3 regions of the Streptomyces sp. NPDC001903 genome follow, and region 2 is predicted to be linked to each of the others. Evidence: riboswitches for the same ligand, from Rfam matches in the RefSeq annotation. Region 2 holds a riboswitch; each other region holds the start of a gene.

The links. A riboswitch is a leader RNA that binds a small molecule or an ion and turns the genes downstream of it on or off. The one in region 2 is predicted to bind thiamine pyrophosphate.
Region 1: linked by a shared signal. The riboswitch ahead of ACFYZS_RS36040 (thiamine ABC transporter substrate binding subunit) and the one ahead of thiO (glycine oxidase ThiO) in region 2 are both predicted to bind thiamine pyrophosphate.
Region 3: linked by a shared signal. The riboswitch ahead of thiC (phosphomethylpyrimidine synthase ThiC) and the one ahead of thiO (glycine oxidase ThiO) in region 2 are both predicted to bind thiamine pyrophosphate.

What each region holds. Positions count from the first base shown of each region.
Region 1 is NZ_JBIASZ010000024.1:83,111-93,342, reverse strand. Features, by position in the region: gene tsf (translation elongation factor Ts) at 1-148, shown strand, start outside; gene pyrH (UMP kinase) at 312-1,091, shown strand; gene frr (ribosome recycling factor) at 1,177-1,734, shown strand; gene ACFYZS_RS36050 (phosphatidate cytidylyltransferase) at 1,734-2,807, shown strand; gene rlmN (23S rRNA (adenine(2503)-C(2))-methyltransferase RlmN) at 2,968-4,080, shown strand; TPP riboswitch at 4,155-4,264, shown strand; gene ACFYZS_RS36040 (thiamine ABC transporter substrate binding subunit) at 4,350-5,450, shown strand; gene ACFYZS_RS36035 (ABC transporter permease) at 5,492-7,108, shown strand; gene ACFYZS_RS36030 (ABC transporter ATP-binding protein) at 7,108-8,142, shown strand; gene ACFYZS_RS36025 (hypothetical protein) at 8,199-9,104, opposite strand; gene ACFYZS_RS36020 (LOG family protein) at 9,195-10,232, opposite strand, start outside.
Region 2 is NZ_JBIASZ010000010.1:244,785-255,016, forward strand. Features, by position in the region: gene pknB (Stk1 family PASTA domain-containing Ser/Thr kinase) at 1-1,223, opposite strand, end outside; gene ACFYZS_RS23270 (HD family hydrolase) at 1,772-2,350, opposite strand; gene ACFYZS_RS23275 (hypothetical protein) at 3,654-3,851, shown strand; gene ACFYZS_RS23280 (thiazole synthase) at 4,388-5,182, opposite strand; gene thiS (sulfur carrier protein ThiS) at 5,188-5,388, opposite strand; gene thiO (glycine oxidase ThiO) at 5,385-6,611, opposite strand; TPP riboswitch at 6,609-6,721, opposite strand; gene ACFYZS_RS23295 (NAD(P)/FAD-dependent oxidoreductase) at 6,826-8,046, shown strand; gene ACFYZS_RS23300 (Rv2175c family DNA-binding protein) at 8,126-8,491, shown strand; gene thiE (thiamine phosphate synthase) at 8,628-9,290, shown strand; gene metF (methylenetetrahydrofolate reductase [NAD(P)H]) at 9,383-10,232, shown strand, end outside.
Region 3 is NZ_JBIASZ010000004.1:189,292-199,523, forward strand. Features, by position in the region: gene ACFYZS_RS10485 (cytochrome ubiquinol oxidase subunit I) at 1-379, opposite strand, end outside; gene ACFYZS_RS10490 (cyclophilin-like fold protein) at 570-938, shown strand; gene hisC (histidinol-phosphate transaminase) at 968-2,050, opposite strand; gene ACFYZS_RS10500 (LacI family DNA-binding transcriptional regulator) at 2,413-3,528, shown strand; gene ACFYZS_RS10505 (metallophosphoesterase) at 3,745-4,962, shown strand; gene ACFYZS_RS10510 (hypothetical protein) at 5,113-5,949, shown strand; gene thiC (phosphomethylpyrimidine synthase ThiC) at 6,073-7,860, opposite strand; TPP riboswitch at 7,855-7,998, opposite strand; gene ACFYZS_RS10520 (YibE/F family protein) at 8,071-9,480, shown strand; gene ACFYZS_RS10525 (SsgA family sporulation/cell division regulator) at 9,575-10,024, opposite strand; gene ACFYZS_RS10530 (IclR family transcriptional regulator) at 10,122-10,232, opposite strand, start outside.

The DNA of each region.
Region 1 (10,232 bases), on a different contig from region 2:
CGTCGAGGGTCGTGTCAACGGCTTCTTCCGCGACAACACGCTGCTCGGCCAGGCGTACGCCCTGGACGCCAAGAAGTCCGTCCAGAAGGTTCTGGACGAGGCCGGTGTCACCCTGGTGCGTTTCTCGCGCATCAAGGTCGGCATCTGAGTCCGTCCTTACAACGACGGACACCGGACCCCGGTAGGGTCTGAAGCAGTCGTCCGCGTGCGCGCGGAACGACCGCAGATCTGACGAGGAGGCCATTGCCGTAGAGGGAACCGCGAGGACCCACCGGCAATGGCCTTCTTCGTATGTGCACGAGGAGATCTCCATGAATCAGGGCGTGGACCCCCACACCGCTTCCGACGACAAGAGCGACCACGACAAGAAGGGCCGCCGCTTCATGCTGAAGCTGTCGGGCGAAGCCTTCTCCGGTGGTGGAGGACTGGGCGTCGACCCCGACGTCGTCCATGCCATCGCGCGCGAAATCGCCGCGGTGGTCCGTGACGGCGCGGAGATCGCCGTCGTGATCGGCGGCGGAAACTTCTTCCGCGGCGCCGAACTCCAGCAGCGCGGCATGGACCGCGCGCGGTCCGACTACATGGGCATGCTGGGCACCGTCATGAACTGCCTCGCCCTCCAGGACTTCCTGGAGAAGGAAGGCATCGACTCCCGCGTGCAGACCGCCATCACCATGGGCCAGGTCGCGGAGCCGTACATCCCGCTGCGCGCCGTACGGCACCTGGAGAAGGGCCGCGTCGTGATCTTCGGCGCCGGTATGGGCATGCCGTACTTCTCCACCGACACCACGGCCGCCCAGCGGGCCCTGGAGATCGACGCCGAGGCCCTGCTCATGGGCAAGAACGGTGTCGACGGGGTCTACGACTCCGACCCGAAGAAGAACCCCGACGCGGTGAAGTTCGACGCGCTGGAGTACAGCGAGGTGCTGTCCCGCGATCTCAAGGTCGCCGACGCCACCGCCATCACGCTGTGCCGCGACAACAAGCTGCCGATCCTGGTCTTCGAGCTGCTCGCCGAGGGCAATATCGCCCGCGCCGTCAAGGGTGAGAAGATCGGCACGCTCGTGAGCGACCAGGGCACCCGGGCCTGAGCGTTCCCACGCCGGGCCCGGCCCCACTGGGCCGAGCCCGCCCCGCCCGCCTGAACCATCCATATCTGACATGCAGGAGCACGTGGTGATCGAAGAAATCCTCCTCGAGGCCGAGGAGAAGATGGAGAAGGCCGTCGTCGTCGCCAAGGAAGACTTCGCGGCGATCCGCACCGGTCGTGCGCACCCGGCGATGTTCAACAAGATCGTGGCGGACTACTACGGCGCCATCACGCCCATCAACCAGCTCGCGTCCTTCTCGGTGCCCGAGCCGCGCATGGCGATCGTGACCCCGTTCGACAAGAGCGCCCTGCGCAACATCGAGCAGGCCATCCGCGACTCCGACCTGGGCGTCAACCCCAGCAACGACGGCAACATCATCCGGGTGACCTTCCCCGAGCTGACGCAGGACCGCCGCAAGGAGTACATCAAGGTCGCGCGCACCAAGGCCGAGGACTCCAAGGTCTCGATCCGCGCCGTCCGCCGCAAGGCGAAGGACTCCCTCGACAAGCTCGTCAAGGACAAGGAGTCCGGCGAGGACGAGGTGCGCCGCGCGGAGAAGGAGCTCGACGACACCACCGCGAAGTACGTCGCGCAGGTCGACGAGCTGCTCAAGCACAAGGAAGCCGAGCTCCTCGAGGTCTGATGAACGACTCTCCCTGGGCCACGGAGCCGGTTCCGGCGGGTCCCGCATACGATGCGCTGGTGGGCCCGCACACTCGGCCCATGCCCATCGTGCCCGATGCCGCCGGCCGTGACTTCGACGACCGGGAAGCACGCGATCGGGGGGCCGCCGCCGAAGGCGGCCCCCCGTTCCGCGCCGAGACGCCGCCGCAGGAGCCCATGCCCAGCCCCCCGCCCCCGCCCTCGCAGGCACCGCAGGACGCCACGCCCCCGCCGAAGAAGCGGGCGGGGCGAGACCTGCGTGCCGCCATAGGGGTCGGTGTCGGCCTCGGTGCGGTGATCTTCGCTTCGCTGTTCATCGTCAAGGCGGTCTTCGTCGGCGTCATCGTCGTCGCGGTCGTCGTGGGCCTGTGGGAGCTCACCTCCCGGCTGCAGGAGAAGAAGGGCATCAAGGCCCCGCTCGTCCCGCTCGCGGTCGGCGGCGCCGCCATGGTCATCGCCGGATACGTCCGCGGGGCCGAAGGCGCCTGGGTGGCCATGGCCCTGACCGCGCTGGCGGTCCTGGTCTGGCGGATGACCGAACCGCCCGAGGACTACCTCAAGGACGTCACGGCGGGCGTCTTCGCCGCGTTCTACGTGCCCTTCCTGGCCACCTTCGTCGCGATGCTGCTCACCGCCGACGACGGTCCGGAGCGCGTGGTCACCTTCCTGCTGCTGACCGTGGTCAGCGACACCGGGGCCTACGCGGTGGGCTGGCGCTTCGGCAAGACCAAGCTGGCTCCGCGCATCAGCCCCGGCAAGACCCGTGAGGGGCTCTTCGGAGCGGTGGCCTTCGCGATGGCGGCCGGCGCGCTCTGCATGGAGTTCCTGATCGACGGCGGCGTCTGGTGGCAGGGCCTGCTGCTCGGCCTCGCGGTCGCGGTCAGCGCCACGCTGGGTGACCTCGGCGAGTCGATGATCAAGCGGGACCTGGGCATCAAGGACATGGGCACGCTGCTCCCGGGCCACGGCGGCATCATGGACCGGCTCGACTCGCTGCTGCCGACCGCCCCGGTGGTGTGGCTGCTGCTCGCCGCGTTCGTCGGCACCGGCTGAAACCGGGCTCCGCGGCTTCCGGCCGACGGGCGGTTCACCAGGGCAACCCCGCTGAGCTGGGACGACGTACGTCTGACGGCTTGGGGCGGGTCCGGGCGGTTACTCTTGAAAGGCGCGCTGCTTCTGCGGCGCGCCTTTCGTCTTACGAGGAGTACCAGCCATGGCCCGCCCTGTCCCGGGAGAGCTCACCTTCGTCGCCCCTCGCGGGGCCAAGAAGCCGCCCCGGCATCTCGCCGACCTCACCCCCGAGGAGCGTCGCGAGGCGGTCGCCGCGATCGGCGAGAAGCCCTTCCGGGCCAAGCAGCTCTCGCAGCACTACTTCGCCCGGTACGCGCACGACCCGGCCGAGTGGACCGACATCCCGGCGGGCTCGCGCGAAAAGCTCCAGCAGGAGCTGCTGCCCGACCTGATGAGCGTCATCCGGCACATCTCGTGCGACGACGACACCACGCGCAAGACCCTGTGGAAGCTGCACGACGGCACGCTCGTCGAGTCCGTGCTGATGCGCTACCCCGACCGGGTCACCATGTGCATCTCCTCGCAGGCCGGCTGCGGCATGAACTGCCCGTTCTGCGCCACCGGCCAGGCGGGCCTGGACCGCAACCTGTCCACCGCCGAGATCGTCCACCAGATCGTCGACGGCATGCGCGCGCTGCGCGACGGCGAGGTCCCCGGCGGACCGGCCCGGCTGTCCAACATCGTCTTCATGGGCATGGGCGAGCCGCTGGCCAACTACAAGCGGGTCGTCGGCGCCATCCGCCGCCTCACCGACCCCGAGCCCGACGGCCTGGGCCTGTCGCAGCGCGGCATCACCGTCTCCACCGTCGGCCTGGTCCCGGCGATGCTGCGCTTCGCCGACGAGGGCTTCAAGTGCCGCCTCGCGGTCTCGCTGCACGCGCCGGACGACGAGCTGCGCGACACCCTCGTCCCCGTGAACACCCGCTGGAAGGTCCGCGAGGTCCTCGACGCGGCCTGGGAGTACGCCGAGAAGTCCGGCCGCCGGATCTCCATCGAGTACGCCCTGATCCGCGACATCAACGACCAGGCCTGGCGCGGCGACCTCCTCGGCCGACTGCTCAAGGGCAAGCGCGTCCACGTCAACCTGATCCCGCTGAACCCGACGCCGGGCTCGAAGTGGACCGCCTCGCGCCCCGAGGACGAGAAGGCCTTCGTCGAGGCCATCGCCCGCCACGGGGTGCCGGTGACCGTACGGGACACCCGCGGCCAGGAGATCGACGGCGCCTGCGGCCAGCTGGCCGCCTCGGAGCGCTAGCCTGCGGTTTCCGCGGGCCTGCGGGCCCGCGGGCCCGATTCGGCCACGGGGTACCCTGTGGCCGAACCAATTGCATATTCCGACAGGGGAGCGCCACAGCGCTGAGAGTGCGGTAACCGTCATCCGCAGACCCTCTGAACCTCGCCCCGGTCATTCGGGGTAGGAAGTTCGGTCATCACTCAAGCTGTTGCGCCCTGCCCGGCGACCGCTCGCATGGAGCGCCGGGCAGGGCCGCGTCTTCTCCTGGTCATCCCAGGAGGAATTCACCAGTGAGCACCACCAAGAAGTTCGCGGGCGCGGCGCTCGCGGCCGCGCTCGGCGTCGCCACGCTCAGCGCCTGCGGCGGCGGGGGCAAGGACGAGTCCGCCTCCGGCGAGAGCGGCGCGCCGAAGTCCAAGACGGTCACGCTCGTCTCGCACGACTCCTTCAACGTGACCGACACGGTCCTCAAGGAGTTCGAGCAGCAGAGCGGCTACACGGTCAAGGTCCTGAAGTCCGGGGACGCCGGAGCCGCCCTCAACCAGGAGATCCTCACCAAGGGCTCCCCGCGCGGAGACGTCTTCTTCGGCGTGGACAACACGCTGCTCTCCCGCGCCCTCGACAACGGCATCTTCACCGCGTACGAGGCCAAGGGCCTGGCCGACGTGAAGCCCGAGTACGTGCTCGACAAGGAGCACCGGGTCACCCCGATCGACTCCGGCGACATCTGCGTCAACTACGACAAGGCGTACTTCGCCGACAAGAAGATCGCCCCGCCGCAGACGCTGGACGACTTGGTCAAGCCCGAGTACAAGAACCTGCTGGTCACCGAGAACGCGGCCACGTCCTCGCCGGGCCTCGGCTTCCTGCTCGCCTCCGTCGGCAAGTACGGTGAGGAGGGCTGGAAGGACTACTGGAGCAAGCTCAAGGCCAACGGCGTCGAGGTCGTCGACGGCTGGGAGCAGGCCTACAACGAGCGCTTCTCCGGCTCCGCGGGCGGCAAGAAGGCCAAGGGCGACCGGCCGCTGGTCGTCTCGTACGCCTCCAGCCCGCCGGTCGAGGTCCTGTACGGGGAGCCGCAGCCGGCCGAGGCCCCCACGGGCGTGGCCACCGGCACCTGCTTCCGCCAGGTCGAGTTCGCGGGCCTGCTCAAGGGCGCGAAGAACGAGGAGGGCGGCAAGGCGCTCCTCGACTTCCTGGTGGGCAAGAAGTTCCAGGAGGACATGCCGCTCCAGATGTTCGTGAACCCGGTGGTGAAGGACGCGAAGCTGCCGGAGCTGTTCACGAAGCACGGCGTGGTCATCGAGAAGCCCGAGAACGTGGCCCCCGAGACCATCGCCAAGAACCGTGAGCAGTGGGTCAAGGCATGGTCCGCGCTCGTCGTGAAGTAGGACGCGAGAGCGCGCGCGGTACGGCCGTCCGGCTCCTGCTGATGGCCGTGCCGCTCGCCTTCTTCGGGCTGTTCTTCGCCTACCCCGTGGCCGCGATCGTCGGCCGCGGGATCAAGACCGACGAGGGCTGGCAGTTCGGGCGGATCGGCGAGGTGCTGACCCGGCCCGACATCGCCGACGTGCTCTGGTTCACCACCTGGCAGGCGTTCGCTTCCACGGCGCTCACGCTCCTGATCGCACTCCCCGGCGCGTACGTCTTCGCGCGCTTCGAGTTCCCCGGCAAACAGCTGCTGCGCGCGGTGGTCACGGTCCCGTTCGTGCTGCCGACGGTGGTGGTCGGCACCGCCTTCCTGGCGCTGGTCGGGCGGGGCGGGCTGCTGGACGAGCTGTGGGGCGTCCGGCTGGACACCACCGTGTGGGCGATCCTGCTCGCGCACGTCTTCTTCAACTACGCCGTCGTCGTACGGACGGTCGGCGGGCTCTGGTCGCAGCTGGACCCGCGCCAGGAGGAGGCCGCCCGGGTGCTCGGCGCCGGGCGGTTCGCCGCCTGGCGGCGGGTGACGCTGCCCGCGCTCGGGCCGGCGGTGGCCGCGGCCTCGCTGATGGTGTTCCTGTTCACGTTCACCTCCTTCGGCGTCGTGCAGATCCTCGGCGGGCCCTCGTACGCCACCCTGGAGGTGGAGGTCTACCGGCAGACCGCGCAGCTGCTGGACCTTTCGACGGCCGCCGTCCTCACGATGGTCCAGTTCGCGGCGGTCGGCCTGATCCTCGGTATCCATGCCTGGACCGTGCGCCGGCGGGAGACCGCCCTGCGGCTCGTCGACCCGGCGCGGACCGCGCACCGGGTCCGCGGGCCGGCGCAGCGCGCCCTGCTGGGCGGGGTGCTGCTGACGGTGGCGCTGCTGATCGTGGCCCCGCTGGCGGTGCTGGTGGAGCGCTCCCTCGACGCGCCCGGCGGGTACGGGTTCGGCTTCTACCGGGCGCTCCAGGACGTGGGCGCGGGTGGCGGAACGTTCCTGGTGCCGCCGCTGGAGGCCATCTGGAACTCGCTGCAGTACGCGCTCGCCGCCACCGCCATCGCTCTGGTGATCGGGGGGCTCGCGGCGGCGGCACTGACCCGGCGCGCGGGCCGGTTCGTGCGCGGGTTCGACGCGCTGCTGATGCTTCCGCTGGGGGTGTCGGCGGTGACCGTCGGCTTCGGGTTCCTGATCACCCTGGACGAGCCGCCGCTGGACCTGCGGACCTCGTGGATCCTGGTGCCGCTCGCGCAGGCGCTGGTGGGCGTGCCGTTCGTCGTACGGACCATGCTGCCGGTGCTGCGCGCGGTGGACGGGCGGCTGCGCGAGGCCGCCGCCGTGCTCGGGGCGTCGCCGCTGCGGGCCTGGCGGGAGGTGGACCTGCCGCTGGTGCGGCGGGCCCTGCTGATCGCGGCCGGATTCGCCTTCGCCGTCTCCCTGGGGGAGTTCGGCGCGACCGTCTTCATCGCCCGGCCCGACCGGCCGACGCTGCCGGTGGCCGTGGCGCGGCTGCTGGGGCGGGCCGGTGAGCTGAACTACGGGCAGGCGATGGCCCTGAGCACGATTCTGATGCTGGTGTGCGCGGTGTCCCTGCTGGTGCTGGAGCGGCTGCGCCCCGACAAGACCTCGGGAGAGTTCTGATGACGTTGCTCGAACTGGCCGGGGTGTCGGTCCGCTTCGGTGAGCGTGCCGTCGTCGACGCGGTCGACCTGGAGGTCGCCGAGCACGAGATCGTGTGCGTGCTCGGGCCCAGCGGAAGCGGCAAGTCCACGCTGCTGCGGGTCGTGGCCGGGCTCCAGCCCGTCTCGGCGGGGCGGGTCCTGCTGGGCGGGGCGGACCAGGCGCGGGTGCCGGTGCACCGGCGGGGGGTCGGCCTGATGTTCCAGGACCACCAGCTGTTCCCGCACCGGGACGTGGCCGGGAACGTCGCGTTCGGGCTGCGCATGCGGGGCTCCGGGCGGGGTTCCGGGCGGGGCGCGTACGAGGCCCGGGTCGCGGAGCTGCTGGAGCTGGTCGGGCTCCCCGGGGCCCAGGGCCGCTCGGTGGCTTCGCTGTCGGGCGGTGAGCAGCAGCGGGTCGCCCTGGCCCGGGCGCTGGCCCCCTCGCCCAGGCTGCTGATGCTGGACGAACCGCTGGGGCAGCTGGACCGCGGGCTGCGCGAGCGGCTGGTGGTGGAGCTGCGGGGACTGTTCTCCCGGCTCGGGACCACGGTGCTGGCCGTCACGCACGACCAGGGGGAGGCCTTCGCACTGGCCGACCGGGTGGTGGTGATGCGGGACGGACGGATCGCGCAGGCCGGGACCCCGCTGGAGGTGTGGCAGCGGCCGGCCTCGGAGTTCGTGGCGCGGTTCCTCGGCTTCGAGAACGTGATCCCGGCGGTGGTGTCGGGCGGGGCCGCGGCGACGGCGTGGGGGAAGGTGCAGGTGCCGGCCGGGTCGCCGCAGGGGGAGCAGAACCTTTTGATCCGGCCCGCCGGGGTGGTGCCGGCGGCCGCCGGCCTGCGGTGCGAGGTGCTCGCGCGCACGTTCCGCGGGACCCATGTGGCGCTGCGGCTCCGGCCGGAGGCGGGGCCGGAGCTGGAGGCGGAGTGCGGGTTGGCCGGGGCGCCGGGGGTGGGTGACCGGGTGGCGGTGGCCTTCTCGCCGGCTGAGGTGGTCGTCCTCCCGGCGGCGTAGCCGCCGTCCGGGAGGGCCCCGCCCGGGGCTGCGCCCCGTACCCCGTACCCCGCGCCTCAGACGCCGGCGGGGCTGAGTTCTTCCGCCGGGGCTTCGTCCGCGCCCTCGTGGTTGCCGTACCAGGCGACCGCCACCGCGCCCGCGACGGCCAGGACGAAGCCGAGGACCGCCAGCCAGGCCAGGCCCGGGCGGGAGGCGTCGCCCAGCCACAGGACGCCGATCGCGCCCGGCAGGACGGTCTCGCCGACCACCAGCGCGGCCGTCGCGCCGTTCACCGAGCCGATCTGGAGGGCGACGGTGTGCAGGTACATGCCGCCGACGCCGGCCAGCACGATGGCGTAGAGCGCCGGGTCGGCGAGCAGCGTGCCGAGGTCGAAGGGGTCGATGCCGTCGAGGATCCGGACGCCGACGCCCAGCGCGCCGAAGGCCAGGCCCGACAGCAGGCCCGCCAGGATCGCCGCCCGGGAGCCCAGGAGCCGGACGGCCACGGTGCCGCCCGCGATGATCAGCAGGGTCACCGCGAACAGCCACCAGTGCGTGGACATCGGGGCGTGGTGGCCGCCCTCGTGGCCCGCCGCCGTCGCCAGCAGCACCAGCGCCGCGCAGACGACCCCGATCGAGGTCCATTCCTTGCGGGTCAGCCGGATGCCCAGCATCTTCACGCTGAGGACGGCCGTGATCACCAGGTTGGCGCTGATGACCGTCTGGGAGAGGAACAGCGGCAGCAGCCGGGCGGCCAGCGCGCCGAGCCCGAAGCCCACGAAGTCCAGGATGGTGCCGACGATGAACTCCCACGTCATCGCCGCCTTCGCGGTGGACGAGAGGTTCGGGCCGCCGTGCGCGGTCACCCCCGCGGCGGCCGGGGTCATCCGGGCCGCCCTGCGCGAGCCCACGGCTTGCAGGACGGACCCCGTGCCGTAGCAGATGGACGCCGCGATCGCGGTCAGCAGGCCTATGAGCACCGAGGGCTCCGTTCACGTCTGGCAGGTTTTGCGTGTTGATTACCTATGGCAGACGTGCGATCGGGCCGGGAAGTTGCCTCGGACCGCCCTCTAGTTCGTCGCATTCATCGCCGCCAGGACGGCGGGGACTTCCTCCACCGAGTCGACGAGCGCGATCCGCGACTCCATCGCGCGGCCGCGCGCCAGCGCCTGGAGCAGCGGCCACGCCGGCAGGTGCTCGGTCCAGTGCGTACGTCCGACCAGGACCATCGGGGTCGGCTCGCCCCGCGACTGGTAGTAGTTCGGCGTCGCGTTGTCGAATATCTCCTGGAGGGTGCCCGCGGCGCCCGGCAGGAAGACCACGCCCGCGTTCGACCGGGCGAGGAGCCCGTCCTCGCGGGTGGCGTTCGCGAAGTACTTGGCGATGTGGCCGGCGAAGGCGTTCGGCGGCTCGTGCCCGTAGAACCAGGTGGGGATGCCCACCGAGTCCCCGCCGGCGGGCCAGCGCTCCCGCACGGCGAAGGCCGCGCGCGCCCAGTCGGACACCGAGGGGGCGAAGGAAGGGGCCTTGGCCAGCATCTCCAGGGCCTCCGGCAGGGCCTCGTCCGGGGCGGGCGCCAGGTAGGCGCCCAGGTTGGCCGCCTCCATCGCGCCGGGGCCGCCGCCGGTGGCCACCGTCAGCCCGGACCGCGCCAGCTTCCGGCCGAGCTCCGCCGCGCCCTGGTAGTCGAGGGCGCCGCGGGCCATGGCGTGGCCGCCCATGACGCCCACCACCCGGGCGCCGGCGAGGTGTTCGTCGAGGGCGTCGGAGACCGCGTCGTCGTGGATGGAGCGCAGCATCGAGGAGAAGACGTCGCCGTCGGCCTTGGTCTCCTGGAACCAGGCGTACGACTGGGCGTCCGGGGTGGCCTCGTATCCGGCGGACAGTCCGGCGAAGAGCTCGTCGGCGGTGTACGGCAGGCCGCGGTACGGGTCGAAGGGCAGGTCAGGGACGGGCGGGAAGACGAGCGCGCCGTCCGCGCGCACCTTCGCCGAGGCGTCGGGCTCCATCGCGCAGCCGAGGAAGACGGCGGCGGAGGTGTCGGCGGCCAGCAGGGCGAACGTGCGCTCCAGCAGGTTGAGCGACTGGATCCGGTAGCCGCTGAGCGA
Region 2 (10,232 bases):
CGGTCCACCCGCTTCACGCCGAGGCCGGCCGCGGACAGGTCGGACTTGGCCTGCGCCTCCGTCTTGCCGAGCAGGTTGGGGACCTTGGTGAACTGGCCCGAGTTGATGTACCAGACCCCGGTGCCGATGCCGAGCGCGAGCAGCACGCCGACGATGGCGAGCAGCGTGCCGCGGCGCGGTCCGCGCGGGCGGGAGCGGGAAGGGACCGGCGCCGGGGCCTGCGCCGGCGTCGCCGCAGGGCGGTCCGGGAGCTCCAGCCGGGAGGTCCGGTCCACGGGCGGCTGCGCCGCGAGGGGGCGCGGGATCACGCTCGTGCGGTCCTCGGTGGCACTGCGGTCCTCGGCACGCGCCTGCGGCGGCACGGCGTCCAGCTCGGCGTCGCCGAGCAGCGCGCGGGCGTCGAGGGCCAGCCCGAGCAGTCCGGCCGCGTCGGTGGGCCGCAGCTCCGGATCGCGGGCGGTGGCGTACGTGACGAGCTGGTCGAGGACGCCGGGCAGCCCCGGGACGGCGGCCGACGGGGGCGGCACGTCCTCGTGGAGGTGCTGGTAGAGGACCTGGGCGGGGGTGCCGCCGGTGTGCGGCTTGGAGCCGGTGAGCATCTCGTACAGGACGACACCGCAGGCGTAGACGTCCACGCGGGTGTCGGTGACGCCGTTCTCGATCTGCTCGGGTGCGAGGTAGGAGACGGTGCCGAGGACGGCGCCGGTGGTGCTGGTGACGGTGTCCACGGACCGGACCAGGCCGAAGTCCGCGACCTTGACCCGGCCGTCGTCGCCGATCAGGACGTTCTCGGGCTTCATGTCGCGGTGCACGAACCCGGCGCGGTGGGCGGCGCCGAGGGCGGCGAGGACCGGCTCGAGGATGTCGAGGGCCGCGCGGGGCCGGAGCGCACCGCGCTCGCGGAGCACGTCGCGCAGGGTGCAGCCGGACACGTACTCCATGGCGAGGTACGTGTACGGCCCGTCGGTGCCCTGGTCGAAGACGGCGACCACGTTGGGGTGCGCGAGGCGGGCGACGGACTTGGCCTCGCGGATGAAGCGGTCGACGAAGCCGGCGTCGGCGGCGAGCGCCGGGTGCATCACCTTGAGGGCGAGCACGCGGTCGAGGCGGGTGTCGACGGCCCGGTAGACCGTCGCCATGCCGCCGGCCGCGATGCGGGCGTCGACGCGGTAGCGGCCGTCGAGTGTCTGCCCGACGAGGGGGTCATCCAGGGTCGTATCCACCCGGCGATTCTACGAGCCGGTGCGTCGGGGCCGTCCCGGGTGTCCAGGCTTGCAGCGCAGCCGTGACATGGAGGGGACGTACGGGTCCCACGGCCCGGGCCCGCCATCTCCCCCTCGGCCCCCCGGGGCGGGTCGGCGGCTGCCCACCCGCCCCCTCGTCCGCGGGCCGGTGGTCCGGGTCAGCCGTACCCTCCTGGGCCGGATCGGAGAGGGTTCGGGGGCTTCCCGTCAGTCCCATCGTCCTTCCGTGCCGCGCCGGCCCGTCAAGGGCGCTCCTCCGTCGCGTCGCCACGCGATGGCCTTCGGCCACCCTTGACCGACCGCCCCGCCCCGGAAAGACAAGGACTGCCGGGAAACCCCCAAAGGAACGGCACGGTCCACAGGAAAGGGACGGGTCTCTCAGCGATGAGACGAGGGGCCGGGGCCCGGCTACCCGCACCACATGCTGACCAGCCTCCTGCGGAGCACCCACGCGCAACAGGTAGCTACGCGCTCCGCTTTTCTCGGCGACTGACAGCCGCCTGGGGCCGATCAGACCGTCAGGGCAATCAGGGCTGCTCGCCCATGGCTGCGCGGAGCCAGTTCAGGGTGCCTTGGGCAAGGAGTTCGTCGGCGAGGCGCTGGGCGGTTTCGGTGGTCAGTCGGCCGCGGCTGTTGTCGATCCACCGTTGCGCGTTCGCGTAGCCCTGCGCCTTGTATTCGATGCCTTGGAGCATGCATTCCAGCTTGTCGGCGTCACGGGCACAGATCGATTCGGGCGTCTCCTTGGCCTCGTACTCCGCGACGAGGTCCTGGATGGTCGAGGCGAGGAGGTCGGGCATGCCGGCCGTCTGGTCGGCCGTGATCGCGGCGGGGTCGGCAGAGGAGGAGTACTTCTTGCCCAGGTGGTTCACGTCGCCACTGCGGGTTTCCTGGGTGTCGTGCCACACCGCGAGGAAGGCTGCGCGGGCCGGGTCGGCTCCCTCCAGCTTGGCGATGACGGAAGCGATCAGAGATGTGCGCCAGGAGTGCTCGGCCACGCTCTCGGGGTTGTTGACGCCGGCCATCCACCAGCCTGTGCGGCGTGCGTTCTTGAGCGTTCCGGCCTCGTAGAGGAAGTGCGCCACCGCGGACAGGTCGTCAGCCACGTCTGTCTCCTTCTCACGCCTCAGCGAGGCGGATCGCGTACCGAATGCCTTCGAGCTCGCGACGCGCTTCTGTCGAGGGCCCGGTCCCATCCAACAGCACGGGCATCCGGGCCCGCAGGTCTCGGGTGGGTTCACCAAGTACTGGAAGAGCTTGTGCCCTTGCCAGGTGGTGGCATCGGTTTCCACGATGAAGTCGTCGGACAGCTGGAGGTGCGCTGCCTCTCCGATCCAGTACGCCCAGTAGTTGAGGTTGGCGGTTTCGCCCAATTCATCGCCTTCGAGCGTGGTGGAGATGAAATGTCCCATGCGCTCTCGGTCACCTTGACGAGCCGCAACGGTGGCCACGGAACGGGCACTGAGCCAACGGGTGAGCCAGTCGTCGGGCCGCTCTGCCTTCTGCTGCTGCAGCAGCCAGTCGACGGTATCCGCTGCCTGGTCGTAGCCCACGAGGTACAGGGCTTGTCGGCGCAGCAGGAACTGATCAGCGTCTCGGGCCTCTTCGGCCGTCGTGCGCAGGTACTGGAAGAACCGGGTGCGTTCTACCGCAGCCAGCTCAGGCCCGTTTGGCACCGGGCCGCGACGGGAGCGACTCGAAGGCGGCAGCGCACGCATGGACTCCGGGGCTTCGCCGTTGAGTGGCCAGGCCAGGATTTCCACAAGGTCGCGTTGCATGACCCACAAGCCGAGAGGGCTGCCGTTGGTCGGCTCATCCCCTTCGAGGGCGCTCAGCAGCAGGACGTCTGCCTCCATCGCCTTTTCCAAGGCAGTGAGTAAGACTGCCGGATTCCCACCCCGCGATGGCATCCGTCGAGAGGTGAAAGGCCTCCGCGAGGCTGTCCTGCGTGTGTCCTAGCTGCTCCCGGATGACCCGGAAGACGTACCCAGAAACCGTTCCGAGGCGGTTGGGCCGTCGGCTTCCCGGACCAGCGGTCAGGGTGGCGCGCCCCTTGCCGACCACAGCACCTCCCTGATCTCGAATTCTTCGCCAAGTACCCGTACCAACGGTCACTTCGACCGGCAGGGTGACCTACCTACGCTCGTGTGCGCGGTAACAAACAGACCACTCAGCGTAGCGACATGGAGGCCGTCGTGAATGCGGCAGAGACAGGCGCAGCCGACGGAGGGCCTCCGTCCGGCAATCGCCCTTGTGGCTCCTGGTCGGAGCCGAAGGGTGCTTCCGCGCCCAGCCCGGCGCTTCTCACCCGAGCGCGCGCCGGCTGGGAGCACTTCGTCGATTCCATGGAGCAGGACGAAAATGAGTGAGTGCTACGAGTACATCCCGCACCGGCTCCTTCGTCGTCGCGTGCGCGACATTGCCTCCAGTGCCGAGGGCGAGCTGATGGCTGTGATCAACGAGAACGTCTCGGACAGCGGGGTGGAGCGATGGGTGCGGCTCGCCTACATCCGGGACGCGACCGGCCTCGAATTCACAACGGCAGTCCGCAACATCGTGCCCGCCGAGTACGTCGAAGCCCCGGAGGGCTGCCTGGACCGACGATGACCGCCGAGTCGACTCGCACGCAGACGGCCTGCGGACGCTGAGAGATGAGGAGCGCGTAGCGATCTGTTGCGCTTCGGTGGTCCGCAGGGCGGTCTGGTCGCTGTTTCATGCGGGTGCCGTCGCCGTTGGCCTGTATTGCGGGCGCAGCGGCGCAGGTGCGTGGTCGGCCGGCCCGTAGGCGGGTCGGCGCTTCGCTGAGGTGGCCGCTCCCGTTGCTCCTGCCCTCTGACCGTCCTTTCGGGGGTTTCCCGGCGGTCCTTGTCTTTCCGGGGCGGGGCGGTCGGTCAAGGGTGGCCGAAGGCCATCGCGTGGCGACGCGACGGAGGAGCGCCCTTGACGGGCCGGCGCGGCACGGAAGGACGATGGGACTGACGGGAAGCCCCCGAACCCTCTCCGATCCGGCCCAGGAGGGTACGGCTGACCCGGACCACCGGCCCGCGGACGAAGGGGCGGGTGGGCAGCCGCCGACCCGCCCCGGGGGGCCGAGGGGGAGATGGCGGGCGCGCGCCGTGGGACCCGTACCCACCCGCCCCCCGTCAGAACGCCGGGCGTTCCGGGTCCAGGGCGGCCCGGCCCTCGGTCGGGGAGGAGGCCTCCGCGAAGCGGCGCTGGGGGATGCGGCCCGCGCGGTGGGCCAGCCGGCCCGCCGAGATCGCGTCGCGCATGGCCGCGGCCATCAGGACCGGGAACTGGGCCCGGGTGACCGCCGAGGCCAGCATCACCGCTGCGCACCCCAGCTCCATCGCCAGTGCCACGTCCGAGGCCGTGCCCGCCCCCGCGTCCAGGATCACCGGAACACCGGCCCGCTCCGCGATCAGCTCGAAGTTGTGGGGGTTGCGGATCCCCATCCCCGATCCGATCGGCGACCCCAGCGGCATGATCGCCGCGCAGCCCACGTCCTCCAGCTTGTGGGCGAGGACCGGGTCGTCGTTCGTGTAGGGGAGGACGGTGAAGCCCTCGTCGACCAGGGTCTCCGCCGCGTCGAGGAGCTCCACCCCGTCCGGCAGCAGCGTCCGCTCGTCCGCCACCACCTCCAGCTTGATCCAGTCCGTGCCCAGCGCCTCCCGCGCGAGGCGCGCCGTCAGCACCGCCTCGCCCGCCGTGAAGCACCCGGCGGTGTTGGGGAGCACGGAGATGCCCAGGCGCGTCAGCACCGACAGCACGGAGCCCTGGACCGTCGGGTCCAGCCGCCGCATCGCCACCGTCGTGAGCTCGGTGCCGGAGGCGACCAGCGCCCGTTCCAGGACGTCCAGGCTCGGCGCCCCGCCCGTCCCCATGATCAGACGGGACGAGAAGGTCCGGCCGCCCAGCACGAAAGCGTCGTCCGCCATCGCGTTCAGCCCCCCTGTACCGCGGTGAGGACCTCGACCCGGTCGCCCTCGCCGACCGGCGTGAGCGGCCACTGTCCGCGCGGGACCACGGTCTCGTTCAGTGCCGCCGCGACGCCGGAGGGCGCCGCGGTGAGCGTGGCGACCACCGCGTCGAGGGTGGTGCCGGCCGCGATCTCGCGCGGCTCGCCGTTGACGGAGATGGTCATGCGTACGACTCCTGACGTGCGGTGGAGAACCGGCGCGGGGTGAAGGGGCGGGCGATCTCCGGCATCGTGCCGGTGGTCAGCAGCTCCGCCATCACGTCGCCGGTGAGCGGGGTCAGCAGCACCCCGTTGCGGTAGTGCCCGGTGGCCAGGTGCAGGCCGGGCAGGTCGGTCGGGCCGAGCAGCGGGGCGTTGTCCGGGGAGCCGGGCCGCAGCCCGGCCCGGGTCTCGGTCAGCGGCAGTTCCGTGATGCCGGGCACCAGCTCGTGGGCGTCGCGCAGGAGCTCGTACACCCCGCCCGCGGTGACCGTGGTGTCCCAGCCGAGTTCCTCGCTGGTGGCCCCGATGACGAGCTCGCCGTTCTCGCGCGGCACCAGGTACACGTGGCTGCCGCGCACCACCGCCCGTACGGTCCGCGACAGGAACGGCGCGTACGCCCGCGGCACCGCGAGCCGCAGCACCTGCCCCTTCACCGGCCGTACGGGGGGCAGGACCTGGGGCGGCACGCCGGCCAGCCGCCCGCTGAGCGAGCCCGCGGCCAGCACCACCTGGTCGGCGCGCAGCTCCGTGCCGTCGTCGAGCCGTACGCCGACGGCCCGGTCGGCGGCGGTCAGCAGCCGCTCCGCGGCCGCCCGGCGGATCTCCACGCCGGCGCCCTCGCAGGCGGCCAGCAGCGCGGCGGCCAGCCGGCGCGGATCGACCTGGTGGTCGCCGTCCACGCGCAGCCCGCCCCGTACGCCCGGGGCCAGCATCGGCTCCAGGCGCCGGCACTCGCGGCCGGTGAGCCACTCGGACTCCAGGCCGCAGCGGCGCTGGAGGGCGTGCAGCTCGCGCAGGTGCAGCCGGTCGTCGGCGTCGAGGGCGACGGCGAGCGTGCCGCAGGCGCGGTATCCGATGTCCATCCCGCCGCTGGCCTCCGCCAGCTCGGCGGCGAACTCCGGGTAGCGGGCGGCGGAGGCGAGGTTGATCCCCAGCAGGGTCTCCTCGCCGTAGTGCAGCTCGGTGACGGCGGCGAGCATGCCGGCGGCGACCTGTGCGGCGCCGCCGCCGGGCGCGGGATCGGCGAGCACGGTCCGCAGCCCGTGCCGGGCCGCCCGCCAGGCGGTGACCAGGCCGATGATCCCGCCCCCGATGACGAGGACGTCGGACCCTGTGGACCCTGCGGACCCTGCGGACCCTGTGGATCCGGGGGATCCCGCTTCGGATCCCTTCCGAGATGAGTGCATGGGCGTCCAGCCCCTCCCTTCGCCGGCATGACCCGGATCAGGTTCGTACGGTCGGAGGCCGCTCAGCCTCCCTCTCAGCCCGGTCCGCCCGGACTCCCGCGATAGGTACGGGCGCCAGCCTAACCCCGGCGCCGGGGGCGGGTAAGGCTGCCTCCCCGGCCGCCGTGCCGGGCCGTTGTTCCTGACGAGCCGTCAGATCGCTAGGCTGGGCGGCGTGAGCGAGCAGACGGAACAGACTCAGAGCGGCGTCGTCATCGTCGGCGCCGGAATGGCCGGAGTGCAGACCGCGGTCGCGCTGCGGGAGCAGGGGTGGCGCCGCCCGATCACCCTGCTGGGCGCCGAACCCCACCAGCCGTACGACCGGCCTCCGCTGTCGAAGGCGGTGCTGCTCGGCAAGGCCGAGGACTCCGCGTTCGACGTGGACTTCGAGGGGCTCGGCATCGTGCTGCGGCTCGGGGTGGAGGTCACCGGGCTGCGGGCCGCCGAGCGCGAGCTGGACACGGAGGCGGGTCCGGTCCCGTACGACGTCCTCGTCCTGGCGACCGGCGCCGAACCGCTGACCCTGCCCGGGTCCGAGGGCGTCCCCGGGGTACACCTGCTGCGCACCCTGGACGACGCGGCCCGGCTGCGGCCGGTGCTGGCCCGCACGCCGGCGACCGTGGTGGTCGGGGCGGGCTGGATCGGCGCCGAGTTCGCCACCGCGGCGCGCGAGGCGGGCTGCGCGGTGACCGTGGTCGAGGCGGCGGACCGGGTGCTGGCGGGGGCGCTGCCCGCGGAGGTCGCGGCTCCCATGGCCCACTGGTACGAGGAGGCCGGGGCCGCCCTGCTGACCGGCGCCAAGGTCTCCTCGGTGGAGTCCGGGCGGGTCCTGCTCGCGGACGGGCGGGAGCTGCCGGCGGGCGCCGTGGTCGTGGGCATCGGGGCCCGGCCGGCGACCCGGTGGCTCGCGGACTCGGGCGTCGAGCTCGGGCCGGAGGGCGCGGTCACGGCGGACGAGTACCTGCGGACCACCGTGCCCGGGGTGTACGCGGTCGGCGACTGCGCCTCCTTCCCGTCGGCCCGCTACGGGGCGCGGCTGCTGGTGCACCACTGGGACAACGCCCTGCAGGGGCCGCGGGTGGTCGCGGCGAACATCGTGGCCGGGAGCGCGATGCAGGTCTACGACCCGGTGCCGTACTTCTGGTCGGAGCAGTTCGGGCGCTTCGTGCAGTACGCGGGGCACCACGCGGGCGCCGACGAGCTGGTGTGGCGCGGGGACCCCGCCGAGGCGGGCTGGTCGGTGTGCTGGCTCCGGGGCGGGGCGCTGGCCGCGGTCCTGGCGGTGGGCCGGCCGCGGGATCTGGCGCAGGGGCGGAAGCTGATCGAGACGGGCGCCCCGGTGGATCCGGCCAAGGTCGCCGATTCCGCGGTCCCGCTGAAATCGGCGCTGGTCTAGGGGGTCTCCGGCGGCGGCGGGGACCCGGACGGGTCGGCCCGGGTACCGGGTGTCGGTGCGAGGTGGCAGGCTTGTGCCCGTGACCGAGATTGACGCAAAGATCGATGCCCTTGTCCCCGCCTGGCTGTACGTCCCCGACATCGCCGAGATGCTCGACATCGAAGTGACCCGGGTCCGCCAGCTGGTCAAGGAAGGTCAGCTGATCGCCGTACGCCGGGGCGAGAACCGTTCGCTCCAGGTGCCCGCCCCCTTCATCGACGGTGACAAGATCGTCAAGGGCCTGCCCGGCCTGCTGACCGTGCTCCGCGACGACGGCTTCTCCGACGAGGAGATCCTGGAGTGGATGTTCACCCCGGACCCGACCCTGCCCGGCACCCCCGCGCAGGCGCTGAGCGAGAATCGCGGCACGGAGGTGAAGCGCCGCGCTCAGGCGCTCGCCCTCTGACCCGAGAGACCCGAGAGACCGGAGAGACCCGGGCGGCCGGAGCAACCCGGCGGCCCGGGTGATCCGAGCCGCCTGATCCATCCGCGGTGCGCGGGCCCTGGACGGCCCGTGCACCGCATCCACCCCGGGGGTACCCATGTCCGCGATCGTGTCCGCGAGCGCCCAGCTGTCCGACGCCCGGCTCTACCTGTGCACGGACGCCCGCAAGCGGCAGGGGGACCTCCCCGAGTTCCTCGACGCGGTCCTGGCCGGCGGCGTGGACATCGTCCAGCTCCGGGACAAGGGCATGGAGGCCGGTGAGGAGCTCGAACACCTCCGGGTGTTCGCCGAGGCCGCCCGCCGGCACGGCCGGCTCCTCGCTGTGAACGACCGCGCCGACGTCGCCCACGCCATCGGCTCCGACGTCCTGCACCTGGGCCAGGACGACATCCCGGTGCCCGCCGCCCGCGGGATCCTCGGCGGGGGAGTCCTCATCGGCCGGTCCTGCCACGCCGAGTCCGAGGTCGACGCCGCCGTCGCCGAGCCGGGCGTGGACTACTTCTGTACCGGACCCTGCTGGCCCACCCCCACCAAGCCCGGCCGGTACGCCCCCGGCCTCGGGCTCGTCCGGTACGCCGCCTCGCTGGCCCCCGCCCGCCCCTGGTTCGCCATCGGCGGCATCGACGCCGGCAACCTCGACGAGGTCCTCGACGCCGGAGCCACCCGCATCGTGGTCGTCCGTGCGCTGACCGAGGCCTCCGACCCGGGCGCGGCCGCCGCCGACCTGGCCAAGCGGGTCCGCGAGCGCGTTTCCGCCTAAGGCTTCACCGGCCGCCCGTGCAGGTGTCCAAAAACGTGTCCAAAAGGCGGACACGGCTTCGGCGTCCGCGAAGGCGCGTCTAACCTGCCCGTATGGCCCTTGGTACCGCTTCCACCCGTACGGACCGTGCACGCACGGTCCGCGACCTGCTGGCGTCCGGGAGCCCGTCGTACTCCTTCGAGTTCTGGGCCCCCAAGACGGAGAAGGGCGAGCGCAACCTCTGGAACGCGCTGCGCCGGATCGAGGCGGTGGGCCCGAGCTTCGTCTCCGTGACCTACGGGGCCGGCGGCTCCACCCGCGGCGGCACCGTCAAGGCCACCCAGGAGATCGCCGCCGACACCACCCTGACCCCCGTCGCGCACCTCACCGCGGTCGACCACTCCATCGCCGAGCTGCGCCACGTGATCGGCCAGTTCGCCGACGCGGGCATTCGCAACATGCTGGCCCTGCGCGGCGACCCGCCCGGCGACCCCATGGGTCCCTGGGTCGCGCACCCCGAGGGCGTCCACTACGCCGCCGACCTGGTCCGGCTGCTCAAGGAGTCCGGCGACTTCTGCGTGGGTGTCGCGGCCTTCCCCGACATGCACCCGCGCTCGGAGGACTGGGACACGGACATCCGTCACTTCGTGGACAAGTGCCGCGCGGGCGCGGACTATGCGATCACCCAGATGTTCTTCGATCCGGAGAATTATCTGCGGCTGCGCGACAGTGCCCAGAAGGCGGGCTGCGAGACCCCGATCATCCCCGAGGTCATGCCTGTTGTGGGCATCAAGCAGCTCGACCGGCTGCCGCAACTGAGCAACGCAGTCTTCCCCGCGGACGTGAAAGAGCGCATGCTCGCCGTCAAGGACGATGCGGCCGCTGTACGCTCCATGGGGATCGAGTTCGCCACGGAGTTCTGCGCGCGGCTGCTGTCCGAGGGTGTCCCGGGGCTGCACTTCA
Region 3 (10,232 bases), on a different contig from region 2:
TCTTCGGCAGCTTGTCCCAGCCGAAGATCCACAGACCGATGAAGGTCGACTCGAAGAAGAAGGCGATGAGCGCCTCGAAGGCCAGCGGCGCCCCGAAGATGTCACCGACGAAGCGCGAGTAGTCGGACCAGTTCATGCCGAACTGGAACTCCTGCACGATGCCCGTGACGACACCCATGGCGATATTGATCAAGAAAAGCTTGCCCCAGAACTTGGTGGCCCTGAGGTACTTCTCTTTCCCCGAGCGCACCCAGGCGGTCTGAAGGCCTGCCGTGAGCGCGGCGAGCGAGATCGTCAGTGGGACGAAGAGGAAGTGGTAGACGGTGGTGATGCCGAACTGCCATCGCGCCAACGTCTCTGGCGCCAAAGCTACGTCCACGTCGTCGTCTCCTTCGGTGCGCCGTGGTCACTGCCGCAGTTTGCCTGGCATGCCCTACCCAATACGGGATGAAGCAGGACACGCTTGTGAACGCGTTCACATTCACAAGCATTATGTCGTACCGGCTTCGGCACGTTTCAGCCGGGGTCCCCCCTAGCCAACACATTCAACAGATTGTTGAATGCCGCTCATGAGGATTCGTATCTCCTGGCCCGCGGGCCAGCTCACGGCAACCCTTGACGAGACCCCGACCAGCAAGGCGCTGGCCGAGGCCCTCCCGATCTCCGCCTCCGCCAACACCTGGGGCGAGGAGGTCTACTTCGACACCGGCGTCTCGGTGGCGCTGGAACACGACGCCCGACAGGTCGTCGATCCGGGCACGGTCGCGTTCTGGACCGAGGGCGACGCACTCGCGCTGCCCTACGGCCCCACTCCCATATCGCGCGGAGGCGAGAGCCGCCTGGCGAGCCCGTGCAATGTGCTCGGCTCGTTCGACGGCGACCCCCGCCTGCTGTCCACCGTCCGCGACGGCGACCCGATCCGCGTGGAACTCGCGTAACCCCGCAGGGCTCGCGCAGTTCCCCGGGACTACATCTCCTTGAAGAAGGCCTCGGCCGTGTGCAGGAAGATGTCGTTCGCCTCGGGCTCACCGATCGTGACCCGCAGGCCCTCGCCCGCGAAGGGCCGGACCACCACACCGGCCTTCTCGCAGGCCGCCGCGAACTCGACGGTCCGCTCCCCCAGCCGCATCCACACGAAGTTCGCCTGCGTGTCCGGCACCACGGTCCAGCCCTGGCCGAGCAGCGTCTTGTGGACCCGGGCACGCTCGCCCACCAGCGCCCCGACCCGGCCCATCAGCTCGTCCTCGGCGCGCAGCGAGGCAACCGCCGCGTCCTGGGCGAGCTGGCTGACGCCGAACGGCACGGCCGTCTTGCGCAGCGCCGCCGCCACCGGCTCGTGCGCCACGGCGAAGCCGACGCGCAGGCCGGCCAGCCCGTACGCCTTGGAGAACGTACGCAGCACGCAGACGTTCGGGCGGCTGCGGTAGAGCTCGATGCCGTCCGGCACCTCGGTGTCCCGGACGAACTCGTGGTACGCCTCGTCCAGCACCACCAGGATGTCCGAGGGCACCCGGTCCAGGAACCGCTCCAGCTCGGCGCGGCGGACCGCGGTGCCGGTGGGGTTGTTGGGGTTGCAGACGAAAATCAGCCGGGTCCGCTCGGTGATCGCGTCGAACATCGCGTCGAGGTCGTGCACGTCCCCGTCGGTCAGCGGCACCTGCACGGACGTGGCACCCGAGATCTGCGTGATGATCGGGTAGGCCTCGAAGGACCGCCAGGCGTAGATGACCTCGTCGCCCGGGCCGGCCGTCGACTGGATCAGCGACTGGGCCACACCCACGGAACCCGTACCGGTGGCGATGTGCTCGACCGGCACCCCGAACCGCTCGGCGAGCTCGTTCACCAGGCCCGTGCAGGCCATGTCGGGGTAGCGGTTGAACTGTCCGGCGGCCGCGACCGCACTCTCCAGCACCCCGGACAGCGGCGGGTACGGGTTCTCGTTCGAGGACAGCTTGTACGCGACGGGTCCGCCCGCGGCAGCGGGCTTCCCGGGCTTGTAGGTGGGAATGCCGTCCAGCTCGGCGCGCAGCTTCGGGCTCTTCTCGCTCACCGCAGGTCCTCCTCGACCGTCCCGTACGACGTCGCCGTCGACTCAATACTGCTCACCTTATGAGGATTCCGCTCTCCCGAAAATGGGTGGCGCCGGGATTGCGGGGGAGCGCACGCATATATGCGCACGCCGGTGGCCCACGCCGTGGCGCGCATCCCTCGTACAGGTGAGTTGAGACCGTCCCGAGACCACACCGCTTTGGCATGCCCGTACCCGACGACAAACGCCCCAGTCACTCTCCGCACCGATATTCCTTCATTTCCAAGGTCATTGGGGGTGGCGAACCATGCAGAATCGTGCCTGTCAACGCGTGCATATGCACCCGGACCACCCACCCCGCCGAGCCCTACTATCGGCTCGCCATGACAGCAGCAGGGAAGCATCAGGTGAGCCGGACCGAGACCACCCGGCGGGCCGCCGGCCGACAGGGCCGGGCCGGCATCAGGGACGTGGCCGCCGCGGCGGGCGTCTCGATCACGACCGTCTCCGACGCGCTCAATGGCAAGGGACGGCTGCCCGACGCCACCCGCCGCCACGTTCGCGAGGTCGCCGACCGTCTGGGCTACCGCCCTTCCGCCGCGGCCCGCACCCTCCGTACCGGCAAGTCGGGCCTCATCGGCCTGACCGTGACCACGTACGGGGATGAACCTTTCACCTTCACCGAATTCGCGTACTTCGCCGAGATGGCCAGGGCCGCCACCTCCGCCGCGCTCGCCCGCGGCTACGCCCTCGTCATCCTCCCCGCCACCTCTCGACACGACGTGTGGTCCAACGTGGCCCTCGACGGCACCGTCGTCATCGACCCCTCCGACCATGATCCCGTCGTCAGCGAACTGGTCCGCCAAGGGCTCCCCGTCGTCTCCGACGGCCGCCCGGCCGGCTCCCTTCCCGTCACCGCCTGGGTCGACAACGACCACGAGGCCGCCGTACTCAACCTGCTCGACCACCTCGCCGCCGCCGGCGCCCGCCGGATCGGGCTGCTGACCGGCACCACCACGGACACCTACACCCGGCTGTCGACCACCGCCTACCTCAACTGGTGCGAGCGCGTCGGCCAGGACCCCGTCTATGAGTCCTACCCCGCCCACGACCCGTGCGCGGGCGCCGTCGCCGCGGACCGGCTGCTCGCCCGGCCCGACCGGCCCGACGCCGTCTACGGGCTCTTCGACCCCAACGGGACCGATCTGCTGGCCGCCGCCCGGCGCTACGGCCTGCGCGTCCCCGAGGACCTGCTGCTCGTCTGCTGCAGCGAGTCCACCGTGTACGCCAACACCGAACCGCCCATCACCACCCTCTCCCTCAAACCGCGCCGCATCGGCACCGCCGTAGTACAGCTGCTGATCGACGCCATCGAGGGGGTCGACACCGGCCGCCCGGTCGAACAGGTGGTCCCGACCGAGCTGATCGTCCGCACTTCCTCGCAGCGCAGGCAGCCCCGTACGACCGTCAGCCCGCCCCGTTCACCGGCCAAGGACTGACCGCCGCAGCGCGATACCGGCGGGGCCGACGGTCCCGCCGGGGATTTCCGCAACACCTATTTCGGGAGAAAGCGGCAGGAACTATTGGTTCCGCCCAGGATTCACCACCCCTGGTGCGTCACAGAGCGCGAGCCGCATTCCTATGATGGGCGCACGACATCACGGACCCTCCGCCCAGGAGGTCAGGAGGGTCCGCAGGTGTACGGCAGCGCGACGGTGGTGGAGGGGTCGATGACTCAGGGGGCCGGTCAGGGACCCGCGATGCGGACGGAGACGCTGCGGGACTTCCGAGTTCCGGTCACCGAGCCCGTCCCGTACGGCGTGCCCGGCGCGCTTCCCGAAGAGGCCCCGGTGTACGGCGAGTACCCCGCGTACTACGGGGAGGGCGCGCCGGTGCCCCCGCAGCCCCCCGTGCCGCCCCAGCCACCCGTGCCCCCGCAGCCGCCCGTGGGCGAGAGCCCCGCAGCGGGCGGGCCGGCCCCGGCCGACGGGGACGAGCTCGACGAGGGCTACACCCCGACCCACCGCGATCTGCCGATCATCGGCCGCGGGGGACCGGGCGACACCGTGCAGGTCCAGTACGTTCCCCAGGAGTCCCCGGCCACGGGCCCCGGACCGCTGTACGTCGTCGGCGACGTCCACGGCTATCTGGACGAGCTCGTCCACGAACTCCAGGCCCAGGGCCTCATCGACGCCGACCGCCGCTGGTCGGCCGGCAACGCCCGCCTCTGGTTCCTTGGCGACTTCACCGACCGCGGACCCGACGGCATCGGCGTCATCGACCTCGTCATGCGGCTGTCCGCCGAGGCCGCCGCAGCGGGCGGCTACTGCAAGGCCCTGATGGGCAACCACGAGCTGCTGCTCATCGGCGCCAAGCGGTTCGGCGACACCCCCGTCGCCTCGGGCGCGGGCACCGCCACCTTCCAGGCCGCCTGGCTCCTCAACGGCGGCCAGCGCACCGACATGGAGCGCCTGGAGGACGTACACCTCCAGTGGATGCAGCGGCTGGACGCGGCCGTGCTGGAGGACGGGCACCTGCTGCTGCACTCCGACACCACCGCGTACCTCGATTACGGCGACTCCATCGAGGACGTCAACGACACCATCCACGAGCTGCTCAACCGCAACGACGCCGACATCACCTGGGACTTGTTCCGCAAGTTCACCAAGCGGTTCGCGTTCCGCGACGAGGAGACCGGCCCGCAGGCCGTACGCGAACTCCTCGACACCTACGGCGGCGGCCGCGTGGTCCATGGGCACAGCCCGATCCCGTACCTGCTGGGCGAGGTGGGCACCGAGGACGGCGACGAGTCGCGCGGACCGGAGGCCGTGAACGGCCCGCACGTGTACGCGGAGGGGCTCGCCATCGCGATGGACGGCGGGGTCACGATGGCGGGCAAGCTGCTGGTCGTGCAACTCCCCCTGAACGACTGACGGTTATCAGAAGGGGGGTAATTTCGGGAAAGCCCCTGTCACGGCGTGGCATGGGCGCTCTACCATCGCCCTATCCGTAGCAGGCTCTCCTCCGTTTGTGCCGGCGCCCGGGTCTACGCGGGCAAACCGGTCCCTACGGAGCATCGGGGGATGCACATGAACAGCGCTCCGCACCTGCTGACCGAAGACCGACCCGAGTTCGATCGGCTCCTCGACGAGGCGCTGCGCACCGCGCACGAACGGCCCGAGCTCGCCGCCCTCGGTGAGCGCCTGAACGCCGAACAACTGCGCACGATGGCCATCGGGGCCAGCTCCCTGCTCACGGCCGCGGCCGCGGCCGAGTACGACCACTACGTGAAACTCCGCGGAGAGCGGCGCGACGAGGTCCTGTCCACCCCCGGCTCGGCCGGGGACCAAGGTTCCGGGCTGCAGGGTGAGGGCGAGGACGGTGCGGGCGTCAGCGCCGTCGTCGCAGTGCTCGCGCCGGTCCTGGCGGGCACCGCGATGCTGATCTTCCTGCTGGTTGGCTACATCCTGAAGGCGGTCGAACCCGAACCGGCCTTCGCGGAGACGATGCTGACGGCGGGTTGGCTGTTCGGCGCGCTGACCGTGGTGTCGCTGGTGTTCGCCGTGATCGGGCTGCTGGTGACGGCCGTCCGCAACCGGGCGACCGAGGTGGTGGCCGAGGACGAGGCCGACGCGATACCCGACGAGGTCACGCGGGCCCGCGAGGCCTGGCGGCAGGCCCTGCTGGAACGGGGCATCCTGCCGTTCCTGCGGGACGCGCTGGCCGATCCGAGCGCGGGACCGGCGGGTCCGGCGTTTCCGGCCCCGCACACGCCGAAGGCCGGGCGCATCCCCAATCTGGGATACACCCGGCCCGACTTCACCAGTCCGGGGTCCCCTTCACAGGGCCCCCGCCCCGGCTACACCCCGCCTGACTTCACGAGTCCGGACTTCACCGGCCCGGACGGCGGCGCTCAGTAGCGCCGCGGCCCGCAGCGGGCCGCCTGTCCGTGTTTCACGTGAAACATCGCGTGACGGGCCGGGACACTGCCCTGGGAAGCCCCCTCAACCTCCCCAGAGCAGCGCCGGCCGTCACGGGCGGGGTCAGTCCGCCAGCGGGAGGTACACCCGGTTCCCGCTCGCCGCGAACTCGGCGGACTTCTCCGCCATGCCCGCCTCGATCTCGTCGGCCTTCAGGTCCCCACCGTGCTCACGGCGGATGTCCTGGGAGATCTTCATCGAGCAGAACTTCGGACCGCACATGGAGCAGAAGTGCGCGGTCTTGGCCGGCTCGGCCGGGAGCGTCTCGTCGTGGAACTCGCGGGCCGTGTCCGGGTCGAGGGCCAGGTTGAACTGGTCCTCCCAGCGGAACTCGAAGCGCGCGTCCGACAGGGCGTCGTCCCACTCCTGGGCGCCCGGGTGGCCCTTGGCCAGGTCCGCCGCATGCGCAGCGATCTTGTACGTGATGACGCCGGTCTTCACGTCATCGCGGTTGGGCAGGCCCAGGTGCTCCTTGGGCGTGACGTAGCAGAGCATCGCGGTGCCCCACCAGGCGATCATCGCGGCGCCGATGCCCGAGGTGATGTGGTCGTACGCCGGGGCGACGTCCGTGGTCAGCGGGCCGAGCGTGTAGAACGGCGCCTCCTCGCAGATCTCCTGCTGAAGGTCGATGTTCTCCTTGATCTTGTGCATCGGGACGTGGCCCGGGCCCTCGATCATGGTCTGCACGTTGTGCCGCTTGGCGATGGTGTTCAGCTCGCCCAGCGTCTTCAGCTCCGCGAACTGCGCGGCGTCGTTGGCGTCCGCGATGGAACCGGGGCGCAGGCCGTCGCCCAGCGAGTACGTGACGTCGTACGTCGCGAGGATCTCGCAGAGCTCCTCGAAGTTCGTGTAGAGGAAGTTCTCCTTGTGGTGCGCGAGGCACCAGGCGGCCATGATCGAACCGCCGCGGGAGACGATGCCGGTCTTGCGGCGGGCGGTCAGCGGCACGTACGGCAGCAGCACGCCGGCGTGGACCGTCATGTAGTCGACGCCCTGCTCGGCCTGCTCGATGACCGTGTCCTTGTAGATCTCCCAGGTCAGGTCCTCGGCACGGCCGTCGACCTTCTCCAGTGCCTGGTACAGCGGCACGGTGCCGATCGGGACCGGGGAGTTGCGCAGGACCCACTCGCGGGTGGTGTGGATGTTGCGGCCGGTCGAGAGGTCCATGACCGTGTCGGCGCCCCACTTGGTGGCCCAGGTCATCTTGTCGACCTCCTCCTCGATGGAGGAGGTGACGGCGGAGTTGCCGATGTTGGCGTTGACCTTCACCAGGAACCGCTTGCCGATGATCATCGGCTCGATCTCCGGGTGGTTCACGTTCGCGGGAAGCACCGCGCGACCCGCGGCGATCTCCTCGCGGACGACCTCGGGGGAGACGTTCTCCCGGATCGCGACGTACTCCATCTCCGGAGTGATCTCTCCGCGGCGGGCGTACGCGAGCTGGGTGACGGCGGCGCCGCCACGGCCTCGGCGGGGCTGGCGCGGGCGGCCCGGGAAGACCGCGTCGAGGTTCTTGAGGCCACCGCGCGGCGAGGTGTGCTTGATGCCGTCGTCCTCGGGGCGCACGGGACGGCCCGCGTACTCCTCGGTGTCGCCGCGGCCGATGATCCAGTTCTCACGCAGGGGCGCCAGGCCCCGGCGGACGTCGGTCTCGATCTGCGGGTCGGTGTACGGACCGGACGTGTCGTAGAGCGTCACGTCCTTGCCGTTGGTGAGGTGGACCTGGCGGACCGGCACCCGGAGGTCGGGCCGGGAGCCCGCCAGGTATCCCTTGTGCCAGCCGGGCTGGCGCTCGGTCTGGCCGTCGGCGTCCTGGCTGACGGCAGGCGTGCGTGCGTCCTGAATGGTCATGAGACCTGATCTCCCTACGCCGGCATTACCCGGTAACAGGTTCGGCGGTCGACGCAGCCTCTTCCCGTCCGCATGTGTGCTGCGTACGGTGATCAGCGCCCTCTCAGCCCGGTGCTCCGAGCTCCCGCGTTGTGCAAAGGTGCCCCCACGCTAGCGTCATCTGTGGCGTGCTGAACAGTGGGCCCCCTCAACTCTTGCGATGATCTGCCGGTGACGTCCTCGCCGCAGCCTCCCTCCTCGCCCACAGAGCCCCCGGGTCACACCGACCACGCACACGTGGGCCACGGGCATGACCACGGCCATGACCAGAGCCCAGCCCCGGCCCACTCCCACGGTCATTCCCACGGCCACGGGCCGGCGGCTCCCGTCTCGAAGCACCTGCGCAAGGTCATCGCCGCGGTCCTGATCCCCTTCGCCGTCGCCGTCTTCGTCGGCATGGTGGTGCTCTGGCCGGGCGGCGCCCCCGCCCACGAGCGCTCCGGGGTCGGCTTCGACCGGCAGACCCAGCAGGGCCGGGTCGTCGCGCTCGAACAAGTCGACTGCAAATCGGTGAACGCCTCGCAGGTGCCGACCACGGGCAGCGTCTCCACTCCGGAGGGCCGCCAGACCCGGGCCGAGCAGACCGGCGACTGCAAGAAGGCCACCGTCGAGGTCGGCACCGGGCCGGACAAGGGCCGCACGTTCATCGAGATCGTCCAGCCGGGCGCGCCACGGCAGTTGGAGGAGGGCCAGGAGGTGGTCGTCGCGTACGCGCCGGACGCGCCCCGAGACCTCCAGTACTCCGTGGTCGACGTGAACCGCAAGCTTCCCTTGGCGGTACTGGCCGGCAGCTTCGCGGTGGCCGTGGTCGTCGTCGGGCGGATGCGCGGCGTGTTCGCACTGGTCGCACTGGTCGTCAGCTTCGGCGTACTGACCCTCTTCATCCTCCCGGCGATCCTGCAGGGCTCGAACCCGCTGCTCGTCGCGGTCGTCGGGGCCAGCGCCATCATGCTCATCGCGCTCTACATGTGCCACGGCCTGAGCGCCCGTACGTCCGTCGCCGTCCTGGGCACGCTCGTATCGCTGCTGCTGATCGGCTTGCTCGGCTCGGTCTTCGTCGACTGGGCGTTCCTCAGCGGCAACACCGACGACAACACGGGGCTGATCCACGGGCTCTACCCGGACATCGACATGAGCGGTCTGCTGCTCGCGGGCGTGATCATCGGATCCCTGGGTGTGCTCGACGATGTGACGGTCACCCAGACATCGGCGGTCTGGGAACTCCACCAGGCCGATTCCTCGATGGGGTCCCGTGCCCTGTACCGGGCAGCCATCCGGATCGGCCGCGACCACATCGCCTCGGTGGTCAACACCTTGGTACTGGCCTATGCGGGCGCGGCGCTTCCGCTGCTGCTGTTGTTCTCGATCGCGAACAGCAGCATGGGCTCGGTGGCCAACAGCGAGCTGGTCGCGGAGGAGATCGTACGGACCCTCGTCGGGTCGATCGGCCTGGTGGCCTCGGTCCCGGTGACCACCGCGCTCGCCGCGCTGGTGGTCTCCGCCGACCGGCCGGGATCCCCGGCCGGAGCGGCGGCCTCGGGGCCGGTCCGCGGCGGCCGGGGACGGCGGCGCAAGCGCTGAGCGACCCGGGTGGCTCGGGGGCCCGGGGCAACTCGGCACGTACGCTCGGCTCGGCTCGGACGGTCGGCCCGCTCTGCTCGCCCGGTCGGTCCGCTCAGCCCGCGTTCTGCTCGTTCTGCCGGGACTCGGCCAGGATCCGGTCCAGCGCCTCGTCGAGGTTCTCCTCGAAGTCACCGAGGTTGCGCTCCTGACCGAGCGGAACAAGCCGATCGGTACGGTCGAGGAACGCGACGAGCGGCGCCGCGCCGGCGCGGAACAGGGCCCGGTCGCAGCCGACCTGGAGCCGGATGTGAACGTCGGACAGTTCCTCGGGGTCGGTGGGGGCGATGTGCACATCCCCGTCGCCGCACGGCTTGTTGATGCCGTCGAGGAGCAGCTCCCGGCCGAACGCCCAGGTCACGGGGGCGTCTCCGGGAAGGTGGAACGTCAGGCGCACTGCGTAGGGGTCACGGGTGTCGTACCGGAGTTCCACCGGGATCCGGAAGGAGAGCTCCTCGGAAACGAGGAAGCTCATCATGACCTCTGCCTGTACCGACTCGCGCATGGACTACCCCGCTGTAGTGGAAGTGGCCAGGAATGATCCCCCAGGGCCCTCTTGACAAGGGTGGTGGAAGCTCATGCAGATCACAAGGAGTGAGTTTTCAGATACTGATAGAGAACGAGAGGGTGCTCAACAGCGCGCCTACTTCACTCCGTAGTCGATCGACCACATACAGCAATCGTTCCTGCTGGTGCAAAGGGAGAGAAATCGC